Regions from separate parts of the Peribacillus sp. NPDC006672 genome, predicted to be linked through region 2. Evidence: riboswitches for the same ligand, from Rfam matches in the RefSeq annotation. Region 2 holds a riboswitch; the other holds the start of a gene.
What was found. Region 2 has a riboswitch for glycine ahead of ACQKKK_RS18680 (amino acid permease). Riboswitches for the same ligand answer to the same signal wherever they lie in the genome.
Positions count from the first base shown of each region.

Region 1: linked by a shared signal. The riboswitch ahead of gcvT (glycine cleavage system aminomethyltransferase GcvT) and the one ahead of ACQKKK_RS18680 (amino acid permease) in region 2 are both predicted to bind glycine.

Region 1 is NZ_JBNNOR010000001.1:546,580-553,360, reverse strand. Features, by position in the region: gene gcvPA (aminomethyl-transferring glycine dehydrogenase subunit GcvPA) at 1-855, opposite strand, end outside; gene gcvT (glycine cleavage system aminomethyltransferase GcvT) at 873-1,979, opposite strand; glycine riboswitch at 2,117-2,199, opposite strand; glycine riboswitch at 2,203-2,290, opposite strand; gene ACQKKK_RS02775 (DEAD/DEAH box helicase) at 2,662-4,350, shown strand; gene ACQKKK_RS02770 (YqhG family protein) at 4,328-5,125, shown strand; gene ACQKKK_RS02765 (YqzE family protein) at 5,173-5,358, opposite strand; gene comGG (competence type IV pilus minor pilin ComGG) at 5,482-5,868, opposite strand; gene comGF (competence type IV pilus minor pilin ComGF) at 5,861-6,340, opposite strand; gene ACQKKK_RS02750 (hypothetical protein) at 6,288-6,626, opposite strand; gene comGD (competence type IV pilus minor pilin ComGD) at 6,613-6,781, opposite strand, start outside.
Region 2 is NZ_JBNNOR010000012.1:12,662-19,442, forward strand. Features, by position in the region: gene argH (argininosuccinate lyase) at 1-1,115, shown strand, start outside; gene ACQKKK_RS18665 (hypothetical protein) at 1,142-1,351, opposite strand; gene ACQKKK_RS18670 (sodium:solute symporter family protein) at 1,559-3,037, opposite strand; gene ACQKKK_RS18675 (DUF3311 domain-containing protein) at 3,034-3,234, opposite strand; gene ACQKKK_RS18680 (amino acid permease) at 3,501-4,841, opposite strand; glycine riboswitch at 5,047-5,125, opposite strand; gene ACQKKK_RS18685 (amino acid permease) at 5,667-6,781, shown strand, end outside.

The DNA of each region.
Region 1 (6,781 bases), on a different contig from region 2:
ATTCGTGACGGCAAAATATCCGCAATGAGGTCCACCAAATGCCGCTGGTATGCCAAATGGCTGAGCATCTCCCGTCACGATATCTGCACCGAGTGAACCAGGGGGTGTCAAAGCCCCAAGTGCAAGCGGATTACTGGAAACGATAAACATGGACTTGACGCCATGAATGATTTCTTCCATTTCTTTCAATGGCTCTATTCGACCAAAAAAATTCGGATATTGAACAATCACTCCTGCAATGTCATCATTCATTAATTCCCTTAAAGCAGCCATGTCCGTCACACCGTCTTTATAAGGAATTTCAATCACTTCCACGCGTTGCCCTTTCGCATATGTCTTCACAACTTCTCTTGATTCAGGGTGAACTGCTCCTGAAATGAGAATCTTCTTGCGCCGTGTCTGACCTGAAGCAAGCATGGCCGCCTCAGCTAGCGCAGTCCCGCCGTCATACATGGAGGAGTTAGCTACGTCCATACCCGTCAATTGACAAATCATCGTTTGATATTCAAAGATGGCCTGCAGCTCACCCTGTGAAATTTCAGGCTGATAAGGTGTATAAGCCGTATAAAATTCAGAACGGGAAAGAACGTGATCGACGATGACCGGTGCATAATGGTCATAGACACCCGCACCAAGGAAGGAAGCATAGTTTTTAAGATCCGCATTCTTGGCAGCAAGCCTTGATAATTCTTTCATTAATGCAGGTTCCGATTTAGCAGGTTTGATATCGTATTCTCCTTGAAAGCGAACACTTTCAGGGATATCATTGAAAAGTTCTTCAACAGCAGGTACCCCTATAACTTCCAGCATTTCTTGTTTATCTTGCTCTGTCATGGGTAAATAACGATGTTTCATCTAATGACCATTCCCCTCTATTTACGTGGTTTTTTATAAAAAGGTGTTTGTATTATAACGGCTTTCAAACGTTTGGAACGGATTTCCACTTCAACTTCCGCATCCAGCACCGAATATTCTTTATCGATAAGTACCAATCCTACGTTTTTCTTCAGCGTTGGTGATTGGGTACCAGTCGTGACCTCCCCAATGACTTTGTCCCCGCTGTAAACCTTATACCCATGACGAGGAATGCCACGGTCAATCATTTCAATTCCCATGAGCTTGCGGGGTGCCCCTTTCTCCTTTTGTTCAGCAAGAACGGCTTTCCCGAAAAAATCGGCTTCCTTATCCACTTTTACCGCAAAACCAATCCCGGCTTCTATTGGAGTAATGTCCGCTGAAAGCTCCTGCCCATACAGCGGCAGCTTCGCTTCAAAACGCAGTGTATCACGAGCACCTAAACCAATCGGCTGTATCCCTTCTTCCTTTCCGGCATCCAAAATCGCCTTCCAAAGGGCAGGGCCGTTTTCACTGTCGCTATATATTTCAAAACCATCTTCACCAGTATATCCAGTACGGGATACCAACGTGGAGATACCATTTATCATGACATTTTCCTTGAACTTGAAAAATCCAATTTCACTTAAGGTAGTATTTTCCGAAAGTTTTTGCAATATCTTCTCTGCAGATGGTCCTTGAAGTGCTAGCTGTATATAGTCACTCGATACATTCGTAATTTGGACATCTTCCGTTAGATTAGCTTGCAGCCAATCGAAATCTTTTTCTGTATTCGCTGCATTGACCACGAGCAGATAGTCGTCTTCCGCCCTTTTATAAACGATGAGATCATCAACCGTCCCGCCGTTTTCGTAACACATAGTCGTATATTGGGCACCGCCCGTTTGCAGCTTTGATATATCATTCGTCAGCATCTTCTGTAAAAAGGAAAGACTCCCAGGACCCTTAACATCAACTTCCCCCATATGCGAAACGTCGAACAAACCCGCTTTTGTACGTACCGCTTCATGTTCGTCCTTTATACCCGAAAATTGGACAGGAAGTTCCCAGCCGCCAAAATCAATCGTTTTCCCTCCGCATTCACGATAAACCTCAAATAGTGGTGTTCTTTTTAAATTGGTCAAAAAATGACCCCCCTCAGATTTTTTAAAATTAAATTGGCTTCATTATCAAAAGCTTTTTGTCCTTACGCATCAGATATCCTGATTCATGATGTGAAAAAAGCACAAAAAAGGACAGAGAAAGCCCGTTTGAGCTTTTTCTCTGTCCTGAAACCTGAAAGTTTACCTATATAATAGGTTTTCCCCTTTGGTGGCCGTCCCAAACGGGCGGCGCTCTCCAGAGTTGCGTCCAATAAGAGTTCTTTTGCCTGAGAGATTCACTGCTAAGTTTGCTCCTTCGGCGCTACATCCGTAGTCTCTCCCCTTATCTTCACCCGCATATAATGGTCTACCAATGAAATTAAGTGAATAAGCCCCACCCATTAGTAAAACCTTTGAGCATCTTGGAATGCCTTCTCTGCCAAATCTCCAAAAACTTCAGAAACCGTTTGAATGATCTCCTTCAGTAAATTTTGGATAAAGCAGGTGCCTATAGCCCATACTAAGAAAACGCGAACTGCCATCGATACAAAGATTCTTTTTAGCGTTTGGAAATTGGAATTTTCTAAATATACTTATATCCTACCCTAAGAAACTTATCTCTGCAATATCTTTTGAAGAGAAATATTTTTCTTACTTCACATATGAAATGTTCGGGTTTTGACCTTATATTAAGGAATTTATGATTTAAGAGGGAGTTATTTCTATGAAAATCAATATATCCTTCAATTCTGAATGGAATGACGAGTTTTTACAAAAGATGGATAATGACGGTCCATGGGGAAATTGGGAACTATATAAGTTGGCGGTTCAAATGGAGGAAAATCTCATCATCCCTGATTTTGAAGGTTTACAGGCACCCAAGCACCTTCCTCAGTTAACCCCGCTTCCCCATCAATTGGAAGCTGCAAAGCAAGTGGTCGAAAAGATGAATGGAAAGGCTATTTTAGCAGATGAGGTAGGGCTCGGAAAAACAATTGAAGCCGGCTTGATCCTCAAGGAGTATATGATCAGAGGCCTTGTAAAGAAGGTATTGATCCTTGTACCGGCTTCCCTTGTAACACAATGGGCTTTTGAATTGAATACGAAGTTTCATATTCCGGCAGTCGTTCAGAGAAAAAGTTATGTCTGGGACTCCTGTGATGTGGTCATTTCATCCATTGATACAGCGAAACGTGCACCACATCGTGATATCATTTTCAATCAGGAATATGACTTCATCATCATTGACGAAGCTCATAAACTTAAAAATAATAAGACGAAAAACTATGAATTCGTCCAAAATCTGAAAAAGAAATTTTGTTTACTTCTGACAGCTACTCCCATTCAAAATAAAGTTGAAGAAATTTTTCACCTCGTTTCGTTATTGAAACCAGGCCACTTAGGAAATGCCTCACTCTTTTCGGAAAAATATAAAGGGAAAGGCCGGAACATAATTGAAGATGAACACCTAAAGGAATTGGTCAACACGGTTATGATTCGAAACCGGAGGGCCGATACTGGTATTGAATGGACAAAAAGGCATGTGGAAACCATCACCATTGAATTTTCTCCAACCGAGCAAGCATTGTACGATGCTGTTTCCAAATTCAAACCTATTTCTGATGGAACAAAAGGAAGCTCCTTTTCTGCTCTCACTCTCCAAAGAGAAGCCTGCAGCAGCAGAGAGGCGGTCTTTTATACTTTAAAAAACATGAAAGCCAAATACGACCAGCCTACCCCTGACTTTTTGGCAAAGCTTGATGATTTATTTTCAAAGGTGAATGAAACGGTTCAGAACTCCAAGGCTGAAAAAGCTTTGGAACTGATCAAGAAAATTGATGACAAAGTGATTATCTTTACCGAATACCGAGCGACTCAGCTTTATCTACAATGGTATCTGCAACAGAATGGAATTTCTTCAGTCCCTTTTCGAGGCGGATTTAAACGTGGAAAGAAAGACTGGATGCGAGAATTATTCCAAAAGAAAATACAGGTATTAATTGCAACAGAAGCTGGCGGGGAAGGAATAAACCTTCAGTTCTGCCATCACTTGATTAATTTTGACCTGCCATGGAACCCCATGAGGCTTGAGCAAAGAATTGGGCGGATTCACCGCCTTGGACAAGAAGAAGATGTCAGAATTTACAACTTTGCCACGAAAAATACTGTTGAAGAACATATTCTAAAGTTACTATACGAAAAAATTAATTTATTTGAAAAAGTAATTGGTGAATTAGATGATATTCTAACCAAACTGGATATTAACAACATTGAAGAATATTTAATTGATGTGGTCGGCGAGTCCAAAACAGAGGGCGAAATGAAAGTCAAGATGGATAATTTTTCATCGTTGATCCAATTCGCTCAATCCATGAAGGAAGGTGAGGTTCATGCAGCAACAGGAAATTCATGATTTTTTAATAACTTATTTTAACGCCAATGATTGTGAAATACTGGATAATAAACCAACCCACCTCACAGTTCAACTAACGATAGAAATGGATAAAGAATTAATGAACCGGCCCTTTTATTGGCACTACCTGGAAAAAACGGGTGGCATTCCGAACCCAGCCCAGATGACTTTCATTACCGATCCAGAACAAGCCCCACCCGACCTAAAGGGAGAAATGATTCATTTTGGCTCCCCTCGCCTCCATCAGATTATTCAATCAACAAAAAAGCTAGCAGGGTATACTAGACTTTTTGAGGATACTCCTCAATCAATGGGCAGGAATAATCCATTGTTTCCTTGGCTTACCCTGAATGTGAAAGTATCCTATCAATGCGATCGTAAAAAAGATACTTTTATGTCCATTGGATTGAATTTAATCTCGGGCGAAATCATGGAAGGATTTCACCATCGGGTTTTACCGATTAAGGTCACCCCCAAAATACCGGATTACTCCTTTACGCTTTCACCGCTCATCATGCCGAAGAGTGGATTGGCAAGACTCGATACATACATTAGAACGAGTTTCGAGGATGATGACCATTCTTGGGCGGAAGAAGCCATGCTGCGCTGGCAGAATGACTTAAATTTATTGGAGCATTTTTACAAGGATATGGACGAAAAAAGTGAAAGTTATTTTACCGAAAAAGAAGCCTTAAAAGCTCAATATGAACCGAACATCCGAATATCGATCATCAACGGAGGTTTATTTTACCTTTCAGATAGGGCGTTGGGATAGTAAAAACGATGCTAAAAAACAGATGTCCTAAGTTTAGGACATCTGTTTTATTTTTTGATATTTTTCCTTACGAACATCGACAAAGCAAAAGGGACAATGCCAAACCAATGGGATATACCCTGATTTTTATCCTCTTTTCTATGACGGCGCTTTTCTTTTCGTTCTTTTTTGGTCAGATTAAAATACTCGACAAGCTGTTGCGTCAGATATTTAATATAAGCGTTTGTAGACATATAAAATCACCCTATGAAAAGTATGCCCTGCTAGCGCTTCTTTTAATCCTTCACTTGTTCCTTAAACACGTAAAATCGTTGAAAATGGGTCAGCGTTTTAAAAAGAGAGTTGATCTTTGAGTATTACATAGCCTGCTTTTCTATCCATTCTATCACTCTCCCCGCTTCTTTATCGTATTGAATGATGACCCTGCCAACGCGGCCATTTTTAGTTGTGGAAGAAAACTCGATATAGACGTAAGGACCGTCTTGCTTCGTCAAGGTATACCGCACCATACCATTTGGGTATGAGATTTCCCCCTGAATGATTTCCGGGATCACTTCCCCTAACTCTTCCGTCACATCCTTAACAGCGAGATGTACAAGATGGTCGGCCACAAGCGATTCTTCCACTTCTTTATAAAACCTTTTATCGAGGATAAATTGATCGATCATTAATATCGTCAACATGATGAAAACACTTGCTACAATCATTACCATCGGGAGAACGACTCCTTTTTGATTATTCATCGACTTTCTTCACATTATGAAAGAAAGGATGAAATCTTCGACTGAAAGTAGTCCCTGCTTTATCCGTTATATTTATCACAATGACACCGCCATCCTTCTCAACCCGGAATTCCGAAATGTTCTGCAAGATGACCTCATGCCCCATTCCATTCACTTGTCTTCGGACCTTATCTTCATATTGTTCAAACGCTGATAATTGCTCACCTGAAAGCAAATATAATTTATTTCCCATTACATCCTGATCTTTGGAACTCCGGACCTCCTGCTTCATTTGCATGGTAAAGACCTCCCACTCTTTAGGATGCAATTTATCAACGGACCCCATTTGGGTGTGAATGATAGAAAAAAGCTGTAGAACAAAAAGGGACGTCGTCATTAAAATCATTAAAGAAAAAAGCATTTCGATCATCGTAAAGCCATCATTTTTTCGCAGCATCACAAATGGATTCCAGATTACCCGATTCATCTTCATAACGTACACACCCTTCAATCATTCCCGGGAAATCCCCATGGTCCTTCCAAACCAATTCATAGGATCTTTTTTTGTAAATGATTTCCTGACCAACTGCTTGTATCTCCCCATCCATGAACGCCGTCAATCTTTCATATAATAAATGGTGGGCTTCTGTCCTTACGACAATATCTTTCCGATCCATCAATAACTCTTCAAGAATTGGTAAAATGGCAAGGACCATGAAAATACAAACGGAAAATGCGGCAATAATCTCAAGGTAGACGTAACCCTTACAATTTCTCAATCCTGAACCTCCCTTTACCGATATTGAGGACCAATTTGTACTTTCCTTTTGAAGTATCAACCATCATTGTTCCAGCTTTTGAAGTATTTCCATACTGATTAAAATGAAAGCTAAACCCTAATGTTCCACTTAAAAACTGTATATCCTCTGGTATG
Region 2 (6,781 bases):
GGCTTGTTATAAGAGGTCATCTTCTCCAATTGATCGGGTATGCAAACCAATTGAGCGAGGCATTTTTGGTGCAGGCTGAAAAACATACAGAAACCTATATTACTGCTTACACGCATACCCAACCGGCTCAGCCGACTACTTTAGGCCATTACTTTTTAGCCATTTATGATGTTCTTCAAAGGGATATTGGACGGTTATGGGCAGCCTATGAAACGGTGAACCAATCCCCTCTGGGCGCGGCTGCGTTAACCACTACTGGTTTTCCAATCAGCCGTAACCGTACCGCTGAACTGCTTGGGTTTGAGGCGGTTGTTGAAAATTCTTATGATTCGATAGGCGGGGCCGATTATTTATTGGAAACCGCAACTGCCATTATGACGTGCATGGTTAATGCCGGAAGGTGGATTCAAGATTTCTTGCAGCATGTGACAAGGGAGTTTGGTACATTTCATGTGGCAGATCCTTATGTTCAAGTTAGCAGCATCATGCCGCAAAAAAGAAACCCAGTATCAGTTGAACATTCCCGTTCGATTGCAAGCAGTGCGTATGGTGATGCACTTGCTGCAATGAATATGATCCACAACACACCATTTGGTGATATCGTCGATACGGAGGATGATTTACAGCCGCATTTATATCGGGCTTTTTCGAATGCAGGCCGTGTCATGAAACTAATGTATGCAGTCATATCAACTTTAAAAGTAAATGAAGAACATACAAAGAAAATGGCCGCGAAATCCAGTATAACGGTTACTGAATTAGCTGATACCCTATCAAGAGATTACGAGATATCATTTAGAAAAGCCCATTCCATAGCGAGTCATATTGCAAAACGATCGATAAGTGAAGGGAAAGAGCTATATGATTGGGACACCCAAGACGTTAACAAGATTATCAATGAATTCGTTTCAGTGAATATAGCAGAAGATGAATGGAAAAGAATAATCTCTCCTGAGTACTTTGTGGAAATTAGAAGCATTCAAGGCGGGCCCAGCCCGAAAGAGGTTTCGAGGATGATTGTAAATAGAAAACAAAAACTGGAACAAGAGTTGCAGGAATATAAGGAAAGGGTTAAAACATTGAATGTTGGAAGGAAGGCTTTAGTGGATTACTGAAGGTACGGGAAAAAAGGGAATGAATTTTAACGGGCATGGAATTCACGAGTATTTGCTCCAAACTCACGAGTAAAAGCGTGGAATTCACAAGTATTTGCTCCAAACTCACGAGTAAAAGCGTGGAATTCACGAGTATTTGCTCCAAGCTCACGAGTAAAAGCGTGGAATTCACGAGTATTTGCTCTAAACTCACGAGTAAAAGCGTGGAATTCACGAGTATTTGCTCCAAATCCCAAGTAAAAGGCCGAACCTCCTGAAAAGAGTATTTTTTCGTTGTATTTATTAGTTAATTTTTGTCCGCTATTAACTTTCTATAATCACTCATAAGAAAAAGGACATTATGACTTTGGAAGTCGATTATAAGAAAGGCTCAGTCTTTTGACTGAGCCCTTTCGATGTTCTTCCAATGTTTCTTAATCCAACAATCAGCATCAATGAGTTCTTCATATATCGTTAACGGATTTTGGTTCCAACTGAACCGCATGATTCTTGAGGGCAAGACTTACCGTTATCATCACAATGAAATTGATTGCCAAGGCGATGATTCCTACATTCAAATCTTTCGCTGCTTGTGGCAAGGATGGAAACAGGGTCCCTATTGTTGAATGACTGAGTGTAATGCAGATTACGATGGCCAATCCGGCGATGATGCCGGCGATTGCGCCATATTTATTGATCGGATTCTTCTTCTTCAGACTAAATAGAAGGGACGGGAACAGCTGTGTGATGAGACTGTATCCCATGAGAATTAATGCTGACATCGTTTCGCCGCCGTTTAAGGTGAAGTAGACGGCTATAAGGGCAATGATTGGGACAAGGATTTTTGCCAATCTTACAACGTGGCGATCTGATACTGTAGGTGCAAATTCCTTATAGACGTTTTTAGCGAGCAGTGTAGCGACGCTCATCAAAAGCATGGATCCCGGCACCAATGCGGTCAGCAACCCAGCTCCGCCGATTATACCTATAAACCATGGGTCAAAGGTCTCGATCGAAAGGCGCAGCAATGAGAGGTCTGCATCTGCCCCAACGAGTCCAGGCACTTTCAATATAGCTGTAAACCCTACAAAAAATACGAATAACAGCATGAGCGTATATAAAGGGCTGATGATGGCATTTTTTCGAAATACCTTCCCGCTGCGAGCTGAATAAACAGCGCTGAAAACTTGGGGCCACATATAGAAACCGAATACGAGCAATATTACCGTGGAGATGAACCATGATACGCTAAGTCCCTGCTCAGGGAACTTTAGAAAGCCAGGCTTGGCCGCATCAATTGCTTCGAACATCGGCTGAAATCCACCAAAGTAATGAATGGGCAGATAAATTCCTAAGAATCCTATAATGGCGATCATCATGATATCTTTAATGACTGCTGTCCAAACTGAACCGTGTATACCAGAAATCATTACATAAATGGTAAGGCCGATCGCCCCCATCCAAACCGCCGCAGACATTGAGATTGCACCATAAGATGCCTCTGAGACAATGATCCCCAGTCCTTTCAACTGCACGACGATCACTGGAATCATCGACACTACACCGACGAGCGCAGCCAAAATTCCTAACCTGGGACTCTTATATTTGCTTACAAAAAAATCGGATTGGGACATCAGTTTATTTTCTTTGGCATATTTCCATATTTCCGGAAGGAGCCAATAGGATAATACGTAAGACAAAGTAATGTAAATAAGAACATATAGAGCGGGTGCGCCCTTGCCATAAGCCCAGCCGCTGCCACCAAGGAAGGAGAAGGTCGTATAGATTTCCCCAGCCATCAGCAGAAAGACGAATATTGCACCAAAACCGCGTCCGCCCACCGTCCATTGTTCCAAGTTCATATCTTTTCCTTTTGAAGAACGAATGCCTAAAAATATCGATAGCAGTAAAAAGGCTAAAATGATTAAGAGGGAAATATTCATTCCTGGTCACCTTCCCGATTCCGGGGATCCAGCTTATACATGATGCCCAAGATGGCAGAGGTGAGGACTACCCACATAGCCATCCAGAACATATTGAAAGGCATCCCTAATACATAAGGTTCTATTCTATTAACAAAAGGTAGAAATCCTAGTATGCCTATAAAAGGAACTAGAGTAAGGATATATATAATCTTCATTAAACAAACCCCTCCGTTTTAAATAAAGTGAAACGTCCAACAATGGGGGTTTTACTTCAGTGCCACTGATGGATGGGTGAACCAAACTGGGATGGAAAATTCATACTACGGATGTGCCTTCTTTGATAAAGGACCGATTATAAATATAAGCTTACACTATTTTATATGAAATTTAATGCAGTTACTTGATATATTTTTAGCAACAGCGCCGACTGATAAAAGATAAAGCCTTGAATTCTTATAGAGTTCAAGGCTTTATCCCTTTGTTATCTTTTTTTCTGATAATTATATAGTATCACCAAGACCATGAACCAGATTGGCGTCATGAGCAGTGATAGCCGTGTAGCCTCAGCGAATAGCATAACGATAAGGATGAACAGGAATAATCCTAAAATGGCGTAATTGATAAAGGGTGTAAAAGGAGCCCTGAAAGTTGATTCGGCTCTTAGGTCCGGCCGTGTTTTCGAATATTTGATATGGGAGATCAAGATGATGCTCCATACCCATATGAAACAGATGGCACTGATGGTTGTCACAACGGTAAATGCCTGTTCCGGTATCAGTTTGCTTAACAATGCTCCTAGTGATACAACGATTGTTGATGTTAATAAGGCATTGCTTGGAACAGCCTGTTGATTTAATTTTTCCAGTTTAGCAGGGGCTTCTCCATTCCTGCTTAACGTATAGAGTATTCGGCTTGTTGAAAATAAACCGCTGTTGCATGCAGAAGCAGCTGATGTCAAAACGACGAAATTGATGATACCTGCAGCGACAGGAATGCCGATTAGCGCAAAGACTTCTACAAATGGGCTGCTCGTGGCATCCAGTTGTGTCCAAGGGTTGACGCAGAGAATGACGAATATGGCACCAACATAGAAAAGTAAAATCCGGACAGGGATTTTATTGATGGCAGACGGAATGTTCTTTCTTGGGTTTGCCGTTTCTGCAGCTGAAACCCCGACCAATTCGACACCTACAAAGGAGAAGACGACCAACTGTAAAGACAGCAGGAATCCGGAAATGCCATTGGGGAACATGCCTCCATGAGTCCATAGGTTCGTTAGGGAAACCGTTCCGGTATTGGTATTGAAGCCGATGACCAAAAGAATGATCCCTACGAATATCAAGGCGATGATCGTGATTACTTTAATGATGGCAAACCAGAATTCCAATTCGCCAAATAACTTAACGGTCAATAGGTTCAAACCTAACAGAATGACAAGGCATATTAGAGCCGGAATCCATTGAGGGATATCGAACCAGTATTGTATATAGACACCGACAGCTATAATATCGGCCATTGCGGTCATGATCCAACAGAACCAATATGTCCAACCAGTCACAAAGCCAGCCCATGGGCCGACATATTCGGTTGCGAATTCAGTGAATGACGTATACCCTGCATTGGATAAGAGCAATTCGCCTAGGGCCCTCATCACAAAAAACAAGGCAATTCCAATTATTAGATAGGAGAAGATGATGGATGGACCTGCCAATTGTATGGCTTTCCCGGATCCTAAAAATAAGCCGGTACCAATGGTTCCTCCTATTGCAATAAGTTGTACATGACGATTTTTTAAATCTCTTTTTAATTCCTGTTTAGCCAATTCGTACGCCCCCGTCTTTTATAGTCTTGGTAGTGAATGATTTCAAACCTGCATGGTCTTGGAGAGGGACGTGATTTTTTCACCCAGCTTGCATTTTCCAATGGTTTTCACGAGTGTTGTTTCAGTCCAATCACAAAGTGGACAATAAAAAAAGAGATTGGATAATACCAATCTCTTAAAGGGTTCAGAATAACAATTTATCATTCGTTACTCTTCTGTCCTTTTGCCTGAGATTGTGAATCCTTCGGCGCTGCATCTTGTACAGTCTCTCCAGAAGCTGCTCCTGCTATAGTGTCATCCATAGCATTCATCGCTTGCTTGTATGCGGTTGTGTAAAAATGTCTGTCTGTGGTGATCTTCCACTTATGAAACATTCATTATACTTATAAAATAATATTGGAATTCTATCATCTATTTTTCGGAAGGTCAACAAATTTTTTTAAAAGTTAGCCAGGTCTTATGAGGTTTATAACACATTGAAATGTTCTAATCTTTTTAACGTTCACTTGAAAGGACTTTGAATGGGCTCAAAGCAGAAGTGATTGTTTTCTATTCTTTTTTTTTGTAATCACTATTATAAAATACTGATTCACTTTTTTATAAAGGTATTTTAAAAATCGCCAAGATATATTTAACAACTGTTTTCTTGAAAAATACATTTGTATTTTTAAGGAGTATTTACTATTATAAGATAAGAAAACAAAATTAAAGTGTTATTTATATGATTACGATAAGTCATTTCAAACCACAATAATTAATAGAGAGTCGATTGGCGGTAAGGATGGAAGAGCATTGCTGCTAATATTGCATCTAGGGGAGTTAATCATGTCAAACAAGGAATTAAAGAGAGGGCTGGAGGCACGTCACATTCAGATGATAGCTTTGGGCGGAACCATCGGTGTCGGGTTATTCATGGGATCGGCGAGCACGATTAAATGGACAGGGCCTTCTGTAATGCTTGCTTATGCCATCGCAGGTATATTTATATTTTTCATTATGCGTTCCATGGGGGAGATGCTATATTTAGAACCGACAACGGGTTCTTTTGCTTCCTTTGCTAGCAGCTATATACATCCTTTGGCAGGTTATATGACTGCTTGGAGCAATTGGTTTCAATGGGTAATCGTAGGGATGTCCGAAATCATCGCCGTTGGAATGTATATGAAGTATTGGTTCCCGGAGTTACCAGCTTGGATTCCAGGTGTGGTCGCCATGATCATCTTGGGGGCAGCCAACCTCATTTCCGTAAAATCTTTCGGGGAATTTGAATTTTGGTTTGCACTTATAAAAATAATAACGATCATATTGATGATTATTGCCGGCCTTGGCCTTATTTTCTTTGGAATAGGGAATGGCGGAGATGCAATTGGATTATCGAATCTTTGGGCAAATGGCGGCTTCTTTACGGGAGGCTGGACAGGATTCTTCTTTGCGCTTTCCCTTGTCGTGTCTTCCTATCAAGGCGTTGAGCTTATCGGCATCACGGCCGGAGAAGCGAAAAATCCAACGAAGACCGTAACAAAAGCGATCCAAACAATCATATGGCGCATTTTAATTTTCTATATTGGAGCTATATTCGTCATCGTGACGGTTTATCCTTGGGATAAACTAGATGACATCGGAAGCCCATTCGTTTCAACCTTTGCTAAAGTCGGTATCACAGCAGCGGCAGGCATCATTAACTTTGTCGTAATCACTGCGGCAATGTCCGGATGCAACAGTGGGATCTTCAGTGCAGGGCGTATGCTTTATACACTTGCATTGAATGGCCAAGCTCCGAAAATCTTTGCAAAAGTTTCTAAAAGTGGAGTGCCGGCATATTGTACGATCGCTGTACTATTAGGATTGGGCATTGGGGTTGTCCTGAATTACCTTGCACCGCCGGAATTATTCCTTTATGTGTACAGTGCGAGTGTTTTACCCGGAATGATTCCATGGTT